One region of the Paenibacillus sp. FSL R7-0048 genome, then DNA from elsewhere that is predicted to be linked to it. Evidence: a T-box and tRNA genes for the amino acid it is inferred to sense, from the RefSeq annotation. Region 1 holds a T-box; the other regions hold tRNA genes.
What was found. A T-box is a leader RNA that pairs with one kind of tRNA and senses whether it is charged. The one in region 1 lies ahead of metG (methionine--tRNA ligase), so its partner is inferred to be a tRNA-Met.
Positions count from the first base shown of each region.

Region 2: it encodes a tRNA-Met, which carries the amino acid that the T-box ahead of metG (methionine--tRNA ligase) is inferred to sense. The anticodon was not compared.
Region 3: it encodes a tRNA-Met, which carries the amino acid that the T-box ahead of metG (methionine--tRNA ligase) is inferred to sense. The anticodon was not compared.

Region 1 is NZ_JBBORF010000001.1:5,041,026-5,044,271, reverse strand. It holds gene NSQ91_RS22585 (stalk domain-containing protein) at 1-664, shown strand, start outside; gene NSQ91_RS22580 (Fur family transcriptional regulator) at 884-1,345, shown strand; gene yidD (membrane protein insertion efficiency factor YidD) at 1,348-1,611, shown strand; T-box leader at 1,652-1,912, shown strand; gene metG (methionine--tRNA ligase) at 1,960-3,246, shown strand, end outside.
Region 2 is NZ_JBBORF010000001.1:6,243,754-6,246,999, reverse strand. It holds rRNA gene NSQ91_RS27630 (23S ribosomal RNA) at 1-1,412, shown strand, start outside; tRNA gene NSQ91_RS27625 (tRNA-Asn) at 1,473-1,548, shown strand; tRNA gene NSQ91_RS27620 (tRNA-Ser) at 1,552-1,644, shown strand; tRNA gene NSQ91_RS27615 (tRNA-Glu) at 1,663-1,737, shown strand; tRNA gene NSQ91_RS27610 (tRNA-Val) at 1,793-1,868, shown strand; tRNA gene NSQ91_RS27605 (tRNA-Met) at 1,886-1,962, shown strand; tRNA gene NSQ91_RS27600 (tRNA-Asp) at 1,988-2,065, shown strand; tRNA gene NSQ91_RS27595 (tRNA-Phe) at 2,076-2,151, shown strand; tRNA gene NSQ91_RS27590 (tRNA-Thr) at 2,180-2,255, shown strand; tRNA gene NSQ91_RS27585 (tRNA-Tyr) at 2,261-2,346, shown strand; tRNA gene NSQ91_RS27580 (tRNA-Trp) at 2,353-2,426, shown strand; tRNA gene NSQ91_RS27575 (tRNA-His) at 2,450-2,525, shown strand; tRNA gene NSQ91_RS27570 (tRNA-His) at 2,569-2,644, shown strand; tRNA gene NSQ91_RS27565 (tRNA-Gln) at 2,664-2,738, shown strand; tRNA gene NSQ91_RS27560 (tRNA-Gly) at 2,745-2,819, shown strand; tRNA gene NSQ91_RS27555 (tRNA-Cys) at 2,829-2,902, shown strand; tRNA gene NSQ91_RS27550 (tRNA-Leu) at 2,917-2,995, shown strand; gene NSQ91_RS27545 (AraC family transcriptional regulator) at 3,132-3,246, opposite strand, start outside.
Region 3 is NZ_JBBORF010000001.1:969,545-972,790, reverse strand. It holds gene NSQ91_RS04215 (GreA/GreB family elongation factor) at 162-617, shown strand; gene NSQ91_RS04210 (YdeI/OmpD-associated family protein) at 687-1,151, opposite strand; tRNA gene NSQ91_RS04205 (tRNA-Gly) at 1,253-1,323, opposite strand; tRNA gene NSQ91_RS04200 (tRNA-Pro) at 1,336-1,409, opposite strand; tRNA gene NSQ91_RS04195 (tRNA-Arg) at 1,442-1,518, opposite strand; tRNA gene NSQ91_RS04190 (tRNA-Gly) at 1,529-1,603, opposite strand; tRNA gene NSQ91_RS04185 (tRNA-Leu) at 1,611-1,695, opposite strand; tRNA gene NSQ91_RS04180 (tRNA-Lys) at 1,711-1,786, opposite strand; tRNA gene NSQ91_RS04175 (tRNA-Gln) at 1,794-1,868, opposite strand; tRNA gene NSQ91_RS04170 (tRNA-Asp) at 1,885-1,962, opposite strand; tRNA gene NSQ91_RS04165 (tRNA-Met) at 1,988-2,064, opposite strand; tRNA gene NSQ91_RS04160 (tRNA-Met) at 2,136-2,212, opposite strand; tRNA gene NSQ91_RS04155 (tRNA-Val) at 2,228-2,303, opposite strand; tRNA gene NSQ91_RS04150 (tRNA-Glu) at 2,310-2,381, opposite strand; tRNA gene NSQ91_RS04145 (tRNA-Ser) at 2,397-2,489, opposite strand; tRNA gene NSQ91_RS04140 (tRNA-Asn) at 2,495-2,570, opposite strand; tRNA gene NSQ91_RS04135 (tRNA-Ile) at 2,574-2,650, opposite strand; rRNA gene rrf (5S ribosomal RNA) at 2,708-2,824, opposite strand; rRNA gene NSQ91_RS04125 (23S ribosomal RNA) at 2,970-3,246, opposite strand, start outside.

The DNA.
Region 1 (3,246 bases):
GAAATCTATGCTTACAAATGAGCATTATAAAACGATTGTTCTGCAACCAGGGGAAAGTGTCTCAATTCTGACCGATCTAAACCAAATTGCTATGAAACCAAGTGAAATTGTTTCACTTCAAGCGGACTTATTTAGTGATTATCCAATCGATTATAATGTCATGTTGATTGATGCGAATAAAGATCCACTGACTACACTTCCAACACTTCCAGTTCTGGATCGAGACGGAGTGCATAATCGGGGAACTTACGAAGATTCTACTCGTATTATCACGGTTACCGATGAGGTAGGAAAAACTCCTGCAAAACTTCTGCTAGGCGATAATTACAGTGATAAGAACCTGGCTGGCGTAGACCCAATGGCAGGTACGGAAGCATCCAATGCCGGTAATTTCGGGGTATTATACAAGATCAGATTCGAAAATGTTGCACCAAACTCATTGATTACGTTTAATCCACGTGGCGGTAACTATATGGGGCCGGTTATGGTTAATAACCAAATCGTGCATATGCCAAGCGTGGGAAGTCTCTCGAACGCTGACATGAACAGTGTGGTTTATCGTAGTGGTGAGTATGGAGGTTCTGTGGAGATTTTGTTCACAGCAGCTTCAGGCAGTAACTTGCCGGTCAATTTCCTCATCACTCCACTTCCAGCAAAGAAATAATAAATAGGAATATCCCTATAAGCTCTATTGGGGAATTATCTACAATAAAGGCCCGGCTGAATATTCCGTAAAGGAATACGCAGCCGGGCTTTTGTTTAAATATAATAATTCAGAGGTTGCGTAGGGGCGCTTCATGGTGCTTCATTGACGGGGCATTTATTTTGGGGCATTATTAAGAGAGTGAAATATAAATGAACTGATCTTATGGGAGATGAGCGTATGCTGTCGACAGAACAAATATTAGAAGTCATGTCGGGGCAAGGACTGCGAATCACCGACCAACGCAAAACGCTTGCCCAGTTATTCGGCGAGAATAAGGGATATTTGTCAGCGAAGGATGTATATGAGCATATGGGCCGTAAGTATAGCGGACTTAGCTTTGATACGGTGTACCGCAATCTTCGTGTAATGGAAGAGCTTGGTGTGCTTGAACAGATTGTCTTTGAAGACGGAGTGAAGTTCAAGGGAAGCTGCAATCATCAGGATCATCACCATCATATGATCTGCCTTCAATGCCAAAAGACCTACCCGATTAATTTCTGCCCGATGAATTTAACGGATACACCCGATCAATTCCGGGTAGTCAAGCATAAATTTGAGGTGTTCGGTTATTGCAAAGAATGTGAAGAGAACCGGGAAGAAGAATTAGTTGCAGCATCAGATAAACAAAAGGGACTTTAGAAATGGTGACCCTACGCAGAACGATTCAGGCGCCTATTCGGGTGTATCGCAGGTACATTTCCCCTATTAAACCTGCAACATGCCGCTTCTATCCAACCTGCTCTGCCTATGCCCTGGAAGCCATTGAAGTCCATGGTCCATTGAAAGGCTCATGGCTTGCAGCTAAGCGGATTGCCAGATGTCATCCCTTTCATCCTGGAGGACTTGATCCTGTGCCGCCTCTTCAAGATGAATCTGCTGAGAAGGATTCTGCCCCTGCGACTTGACATGGGGCCTTACCATTGGGTATATTCACAAGTAATAGTATGAATTCCGAAGAACGGATAAGTAAATCGTTACGTCCATTACAGAGAGCCGGAATATGCTGAAATCCGGTATGGAGCGTTAGATTGAATATGGTCCGGGAGGAACTGTGTTCGAGCGGGAACTGCAATTGTGGTTCACGTAAGATAACAGCGTGATCCAGCGTTAATGGACAGTTCCCGCGAGGGAACTGGCGAAGCCTGCGCTCTGTGAAGAGACAGGAAATTTGGGTGGTATCGCGTGAGTTATACTCTCGCCCCATTATGGGGGCGGGAGTTTTTTGTTTTTTAATAAGAAAGGATGATTACTGAATGAGTGAGAAAAAAACGTTTTACCTAACGACACCAATTTATTATCCAAGTGACAAGCTACATATCGGACATGCTTATTCAACCGTGGCAGGAGACGCAATGGCCCGTTACAAACGTCTGCGCGGCTACGAAGTGCGTTATCTAACCGGTACAGACGAACATGGACAAAAGATCGAGCGGAAGGCAGAGGAAGCAGGAAAGACCCCTCAGCAGTTCGTAGACGACATTGTTGTTGGTATTAAGGAGCTATGGCGTAAGCTGGACATTTCGAACGATGACTTCATCCGTACTACGGAAGAGCGTCATAAAAAAGTGGTACAGGATATTTTTGATCGGTTGCTGCAGCAAGGAGACATCTATAAAGGTGAATATGAAGGCTGGTATAGTATCCCAGATGAAACCTTTTACACAGAAACGCAATTAGTTGATATAGTGCGTGATGACAACGGTGTGATTACTGGTGCAAAAAGCCCAGATAGCGGCCACCCGGTTGAGCTGGTGAAGGAAGCAAGTTATTTCTTCCGGATGAGTAAATATGCGGATCGTTTGCTGCAATTTTACGAGGAGAATCCAGAGTTTATTTTGCCGGAATCCCGTAAGAACGAAATGATTAACAATTTCATCAAACCCGGACTGGAAGACCTTGCAGTTTCCCGTACAACCTTTGATTGGGGCGTAAAAGTTAAGGGCGACGAGAAGCATGTCGTGTACGTGTGGATTGATGCTTTGACTAACTATATTACTGCTCTGGGTTATGGTTCCGAGGATCGCACCTTGTATGACAAGTTCTGGCCTGCGGATGTACACATCGTTGGTAAAGAAATCGTTCGTTTCCATACGATTTACTGGCCGATCATTCTGATGGCGCTTGGGGAACCCCTTCCGAAAAAGGTATTTGCCCATGGCTGGTTGCTCATGAAAGATGGAAAAATGTCGAAATCTAAAGGTAACGTAGTTGATCCTGTGACACTGATTGATCGTTATGGCTTGGATGCATTACGTTACTACCTGCTGCGCGAAGTACCGTTTGGTTCGGATGGCACGTTCACACCGGAAAGCTTTGTAGACCGGGTTAACTATGATCTTGCCAACGACCTTGGTAACCTGTTGAACCGTACAGGGGCTATGGTTGAAAAGTATTTTGCAGGCGAGATTCCGCCATATGAAGGAAATGTAACAGCATTTGATGGTGAGCTTCAAGCTGCGGCTGAGAATACTTATGCCAAAGTAGAAGAAGCTATGGAAAAAATGGAGTTCTCCGTGGCGCTGACAGCTATCGGAATATTC
Region 2 (3,246 bases), 1.2 Mb from region 1:
CTAAGCAGTGAGGCTGATGTGTAGGCAAATCCGCACATCGTTAAGGCTGGGCTGTGATGGGGAGCGAAAATTATAGTAGCGAAGGTCATGATCTCACACTGCCAAGAAAAGCCTCTAGCCAGGAGAAGGTGCCCGTACCGCAAACCGACACAGGTAGGCGAGAAGAGAATTCTAAGGCGCGCGGAAGAACTCTCGTTAAGGAACTCGGCAAAATGACCCCGTAACTTCGGGAGAAGGGGTGCCCCGGTAGTGTGAATAGCACGAGGGGGCCGCAGTGAAAAGGCCCAAGCGACTGTTTAGCAAAAACACAGGTCTGTGCGAAGCCGCAAGGCGAAGTATACGGGCTGACGCCTGCCCGGTGCTGGAAGGTTAAGGGGAGTGGTTAGGGGTAACCCGAAGCTATGAACCGAAGCCCCAGTAAACGGCGGCCGTAACTATAACGGTCCTAAGGTAGCGAAATTCCTTGTCAGGTAAATTCTGACCCGCACGAATGGCGTAACGACTTGGGCGCTGTCTCAACGAGAGATCCGGTGAAATTTTAATACCTGTGAAGATGCAGGTTACCCGCGACAAGACGGAAAGACCCCATGGAGCTTTACTGCAGCTTGATATTGAATTTGGGTACGATCTGTACAGGATAGGTGGGAGCCGTAGAAATCGGAGCGCAAGCTTCGGTGGAGGCGCCGTTGGGATACCACCCTGATCGTATCTAGGTTCTAACCTAGTGCCCTTACCGGGTACGGGGACCGTGTCAGGCGGGCAGTTTGACTGGGGCGGTCGCCTCCTAAAGAGTAACGGAGGCGTTCCAAGGTTCCCTCAGAATGGTTGGAAATCATTCGCAGAGTGCAAAGGCATAAGGGAGCTTGACTGCGAGACCTACAAGTCGAGCAGGGACGAAAGTCGGACTTAGTGATCCGGTGGTACCGCATGGAAGGGCCATCGCTCAACGGATAAAAGCTACCCTGGGGATAACAGGCTTATCTCCCCCAAGAGTCCACATCGACGGGGAGGTTTGGCACCTCGATGTCGGCTCATCGCATCCTGGGGCTGAAGTAGGTCCCAAGGGTTGGGCTGTTCGCCCATTAAAGCGGTACGCGAGCTGGGTTCAGAACGTCGTGAGACAGTTCGGTCCCTATCTGTCGTGGGCGCAGGAAATTTGAGAGGAGCTGTCCTTAGTACGAGAGGACCGGGATGGACGTACCGCTGGTGCACCAGTTGTTCCGCCAGGAGCATGGCTGGGTAGCTACGTACGGACGGGATAAGCGCTGAAAGCATCTAAGCGTGAAGCCCCCCTCAAGATGAGATTTCCCAATTAGTAAGACCCCTTGAAGACGACGAGGTAGATAGGTTGGAGGTGGAAGTGCAGCAATGCATGGAGCTGACCAATACTAATCGGTCGAGGGCTTATCCTATACGTAGAATGCAGATTCGTTTCGGATTCAGTTTTCAGGCATCAAGCCTGGTATGAATATTCCCTGATAGCTCAGTTGGTAGAGCACTCGACTGTTAATCGAGTTGTCACAGGTTCGAGTCCTGTTCGGGGAGCCATATGGAGAGGTGTCCGAGTTTGGCCGAAGGAGCACGATTGGAAATCGTGTAGGCGCCACAAGCGTCTCGAGGGTTCGAATCCCTCTCTCTCCGCCACAAATTTATAATTAGTATGGCCCGTTGGTCAAGGGGTTAAGACACCTCCCTTTCACGGAGGTAACATGGGTTCGAATCCCATACGGGTCACCAAATTTTCACTTGATTTATCCTAGTGGACTTTGGTACAATAACAATTGTTGTTTATGGAGGCTTAGCTCAGCTGGGAGAGCATCTGCCTTACAAGCAGAGGGTCGGGGGTTCGATCCCCTCAGCCTCCACCATAACACTTTCTTACTGACGCGGGGTGGAGCAGCCCGGTAGCTCGTCGGGCTCATAACCCGAAGGCCGCAGGTTCAAATCCTGCCCCCGCAACCAATTAACTTAAGCAATTATATCTTTTGGAACCGTGGTGTAGTTGGCCTAACATGCCTGCCTGTCACGCAGGAGATCGCGGGTTCGAATCCCGTCGGTTCCGCCATTTTCATCATGGCTCGGTAGCTCAGTCGGTAGAGCAGAGGACTGAAAATCCTCGTGTCGGCGGTTCGATTCCGTCCCGAGCCACCATTTATCATCACAAAAGAATGAGTGCCATGCCGGTGTAGCTCAATTGGTAGAGCAACTGACTTGTAATCAGTAGGTTGGGGGTTCAAGTCCTCTCGCCGGCACCATCCTTGGAGGATTAGCGAAGTGGCCAAACGCATCAGACTGTAAATCTGCTCACGTGAGTGTTCGGTGGTTCGAATCCATCATCCTCCACCAGTTTTTAGGGGCATAGTTTAAAGGTAGAACAACGGTCTCCAAAACCGTTGGTGTGGGTTCAATTCCTGCTGCCCCTGCCAAGTTCTTTCTAAAGTTTAATATGGCGGCCGTGGCGAAGGGGTTAACGCACCGGATTGTGGTTCCGGCATTCGTGGGTTCGAGACCCATCGGCCGCCCCATTTACTTTAAAATGAATAATGGCAACAATATCAACTTAATATGGCGACTGTGGCGAAGGGGTTAACGCACCGGATTGTGGTTCCGGCATTCGTGGGTTCGAGACCCATCAGTCGCCCCATTTTACTTTAAAATGTTATTGGGGATTAGCCAAGCGGTAAGGCAACGGACTTTGACTCCGTCACTCATAGGTTCGAATCCTATATCCCCAGCCATTTTATGCGGACGTGGCTCAGCGGTAGAGCATCGCCTTGCCAAGGCGAGGGTCGCGGGTTCGATTCCCGTCGTCCGCTCCAAGTTTTCATGGCGCCATAGCCAAGTGGTAAGGCAAAGCTCTGCAAAAGCTTTATCCCCAGTTCAAATCTGGGTGGCGCCTCCATTTAGTTCATATGTGCCGGCGTGGCGGAATGGCAGACGCGCTCGACTCAAAATCGAGTGGGAAACCGTGGAGGTTCGAGTCCTCTCGCCGGTATCTTAAAAAGGTTTGTAAGAATGCTTTTATAAGCAATCTTACAAACCTTTTTTCTTTATGTCCTTGGGTTTACAGCAGTAAGCCGTTGAATAGAGAGTTTCTCTATTTCAACGGCTTTTTTTAATCTGATTAGTGATTAACCTGATTGATTATTAATGCGGAATGCTCGCGGGGTAAGACCTATTTCTCGTTTGAACATATTGCAGAATTGGGCATCGTTCACAAAACCTGCAGCAGCAGATACTTCAGAG
Region 3 (3,246 bases), 4.1 Mb from region 1:
ATTCCCCTTTTAAAATGGATTGGATTTACAAATAGAAGCTGGTATACTGATCAGAAGGTCTCCATTGGGGGACCTCTATTTGTATAGGAGGGATTTTAAGATGGCAACACACCATAACAGGTTTACAAGGAATGTGCTACTTAGAGGGGGTGAAATCTACTATGAACCATAGTCTTATCTATGAAGGCTCACGGACACAGCTGCTTCAGCAGCTTATCTATTTTGATGAGGAAAAAATCGCATTTCTAAATCAATACTTTCCGGTACGGAGCAAGGATAGAAGCAACGCTGAAACGCTGTTATCCCGTTATTGCTCCGAGCTGGAACAATTACTAACTGAGTTCAATGGTGAAGATTTAAATTCACAGGTCTTTATCGGAAGTCAGCTGCAGCTTCGTTACTTGGACGATAATACTACAGATATCTATACCATCGTATTTCCTAACCAAGCAGAACCTAACAATAACAAGATTTCTATGTTGTCACCTATAGGCATGCAGCTGCTGCTGGCTGAGCTCGGCAGTACTTGTCAGCTAGCGATTCCTTCAGGTCAACTAGAGGTGAAGATCGAAAGCATTAAGTTCGTGAATAATGGTGAAGTAGGCGTTCTTATATAAGGACGATCCCTTATATACCCGCTACAGCAGCGTCCCTTTCCAGATATTAAGGAGGAGGACGCTGTTCTATTATTTAAGCCTCAAACCTTCTTCCAGCTTATTAACTGACTTCTGGATCCTTGCTGCTCTGGTTTCCGGTCTTTTCGCCCCTTCGATCCAGCTCACATATTCCTTCCGATAGGAATAAGCCAAGCTGTTATAATACACCTCTGCCTGCTCATTGCTGCTTAGTGCGTCCAGAAAATCTTCTGGAGCTTCTATCTCTCGCAATTGATGATCTTGTTCCATTGTCACCCGTACTATATCTCCAGGTTGAGCATGGGCTAAGTCTCGCAGTTCTTTTTTCACGACCATAAAATGTTTCCCATTACCATGCGGCATGAGTGTTCCTCTATAGGGAATGTCATTCAGGCTTCCTTTAACTTGTATCCTTGATTTAGTTTCATATATTTGTTCAGCGTCAAAAGGAACCGTAAGATATGTCCAACTCCCATTCGTATCTGGTCTGACTAACCTTGCTTCAAATTCAAACATTGGCCCCTCCTCAAATAAAATCTCTAGTTCCTATTGTATCCATACGTGCTTAACTATACAAAAAAACACCCGCCTAATACCGGCAGGTGTTTCTCTTTATAAGCGGGTGATGGGAATCGAACCCACGCTATCAGCTTGGAAGGCTGAAGTTCTACCATTGAACTACACCCGCAAAGGTATAAAATCGGGATGACACGATTTGAACATGCGACCCCCTGGTCCCAAACCAGGTGCTCTACCAAGCTGAGCTACATCCCGTTAACAATACTATAACTGCTTAGTAATAAAAATGGCGCGCCCTGAGAGATTCGAACTCCCGGCCTTTTGATTCGTAGTCAAACGCTCTATCCAGCTGAGCTAAGGGCGCAAAATCTATATGGAGCGGACGACGGGAATCGAACCCGCGACCCTCGCCTTGGCAAGGCGATGCTCTACCGCTGAGCCACGTCCGCAAAAACATGGTGCGCGTGAAGGGACTCGAACCCCCACGTCGTGAAACGCCAGATCCTAAGTCTGGTGCGTCTGCCAATTCCGCCACACGCGCACACTTTAAAGAAAATGGTGAGCCATGAAGGACTCGAACCTTCGACACCCTGATTAAAAGTCAGGTGCTCTACCAACTGAGCTAATGGCTCTCATAAATGGCTGGGGATATAGGATTTGAACCTATGCATGACGGAGTCAAAGTCCGTTGCCTTACCGCTTGGCTAATCCCCAATAATAATTAACTAAATGGCGGAACCGACGGGATTCGAACCCGCGATCTCCTGCGTGACAGGCAGGCATGTTAGGCCAACTACACCACGGTTCCATAGACATAATGCATAAGTGTAAATTGGTTGCGGGGGCAGGATTTGAACCTGCGGCCTTCGGGTTATGAGCCCGACGAGCTACCGGGCTGCTCCACCCCGCGTCATTAATTAGTATATACTATTCATTTTCACCATACCAGCTTATCCCTAAACATAATGTATAAGAGTAAATTGGTTGCGGGGGCAGGACTTGAACCTGCGACCTTCGGGTTATGAGCCCGACGAGCTACCGGGCTGCTCCACCCCGCGTCAGTGAAAAAAATATGGTGGAGGCTGAGGGGATCGAACCCCCGACCCTCTGCTTGTAAGGCAGATGCTCTCCCAGCTGAGCTAAGCCTCCATGATATGACCCGTATGGGATTCGAACCCATGTTACCTCCGTGAAAGGGAGGTGTCTTAACCCCTTGACCAACGGGCCATGCTAATAATTTTATGGCGGAGAGAGAGGGATTCGAACCCTCGAGACGCTTGTGGCGCCTACACGATTTCCAATCGTGCTCCTTCGGCCAAACTCGGACACCTCTCCATAAATGGCTCCCCGAACAGGACTCGAACCTGTGACAACTCGATTAACAGTCGAGTGCTCTACCAACTGAGCTATCAGGGAATATGGTGGGCCTTAGTGGACTCGAACCACCGACCTCACCCTTATCAGGGGTGCGCTCTAACCAGCTGAGCTAAAGGCCCTTCTAAGACATATTAATATTAAGGGCAAAAAAAATACCACGGGTAATGTGGTTGTCCGCTTGGCGGCGTCCTACTCTCCCAGGACCCTTCGGTCCAAGTACCATCGGCGCTGGAGGGCTTAACGGTCGTGTTCGGGATGGGTACGTGTGGAACCCCTCCGCTATCGCCACCAAACGGGCATTTACAGCGTAAATGCTCAGGCTTAATCGCCTGAAAACTGAATCCGAATTGAATTTGCGTCGCCCGTCATCTCTTCGGGGCCCCCGGAAAGTATTCGGAATTAGCTTCGCAGCCTTTTCTTCACTTTTTGGGGTATTTTTAGGATAAGCCCTCGACCGATTAGTATTGGTCAGCTCCATGCATTGCTGCACTTCCACCTCCAACCTATCTACCTCGTCGTCTTCAAGGGGTCTTACTAATTGGGAAATCTCATCTTGAGGGGGGCTTCACGCTTAGATGCTTTCAGCGCTTATCCCGTCCGTACGTAGCTACCCAGCCATGCTCCTGGCGGAACAACTGGTGCACCAGCGGTACGTCCATCCCGGTCCTCTCGTACTAAGGACAGCTCCTCTCAAATTTCCTGCGCCCACGACAGA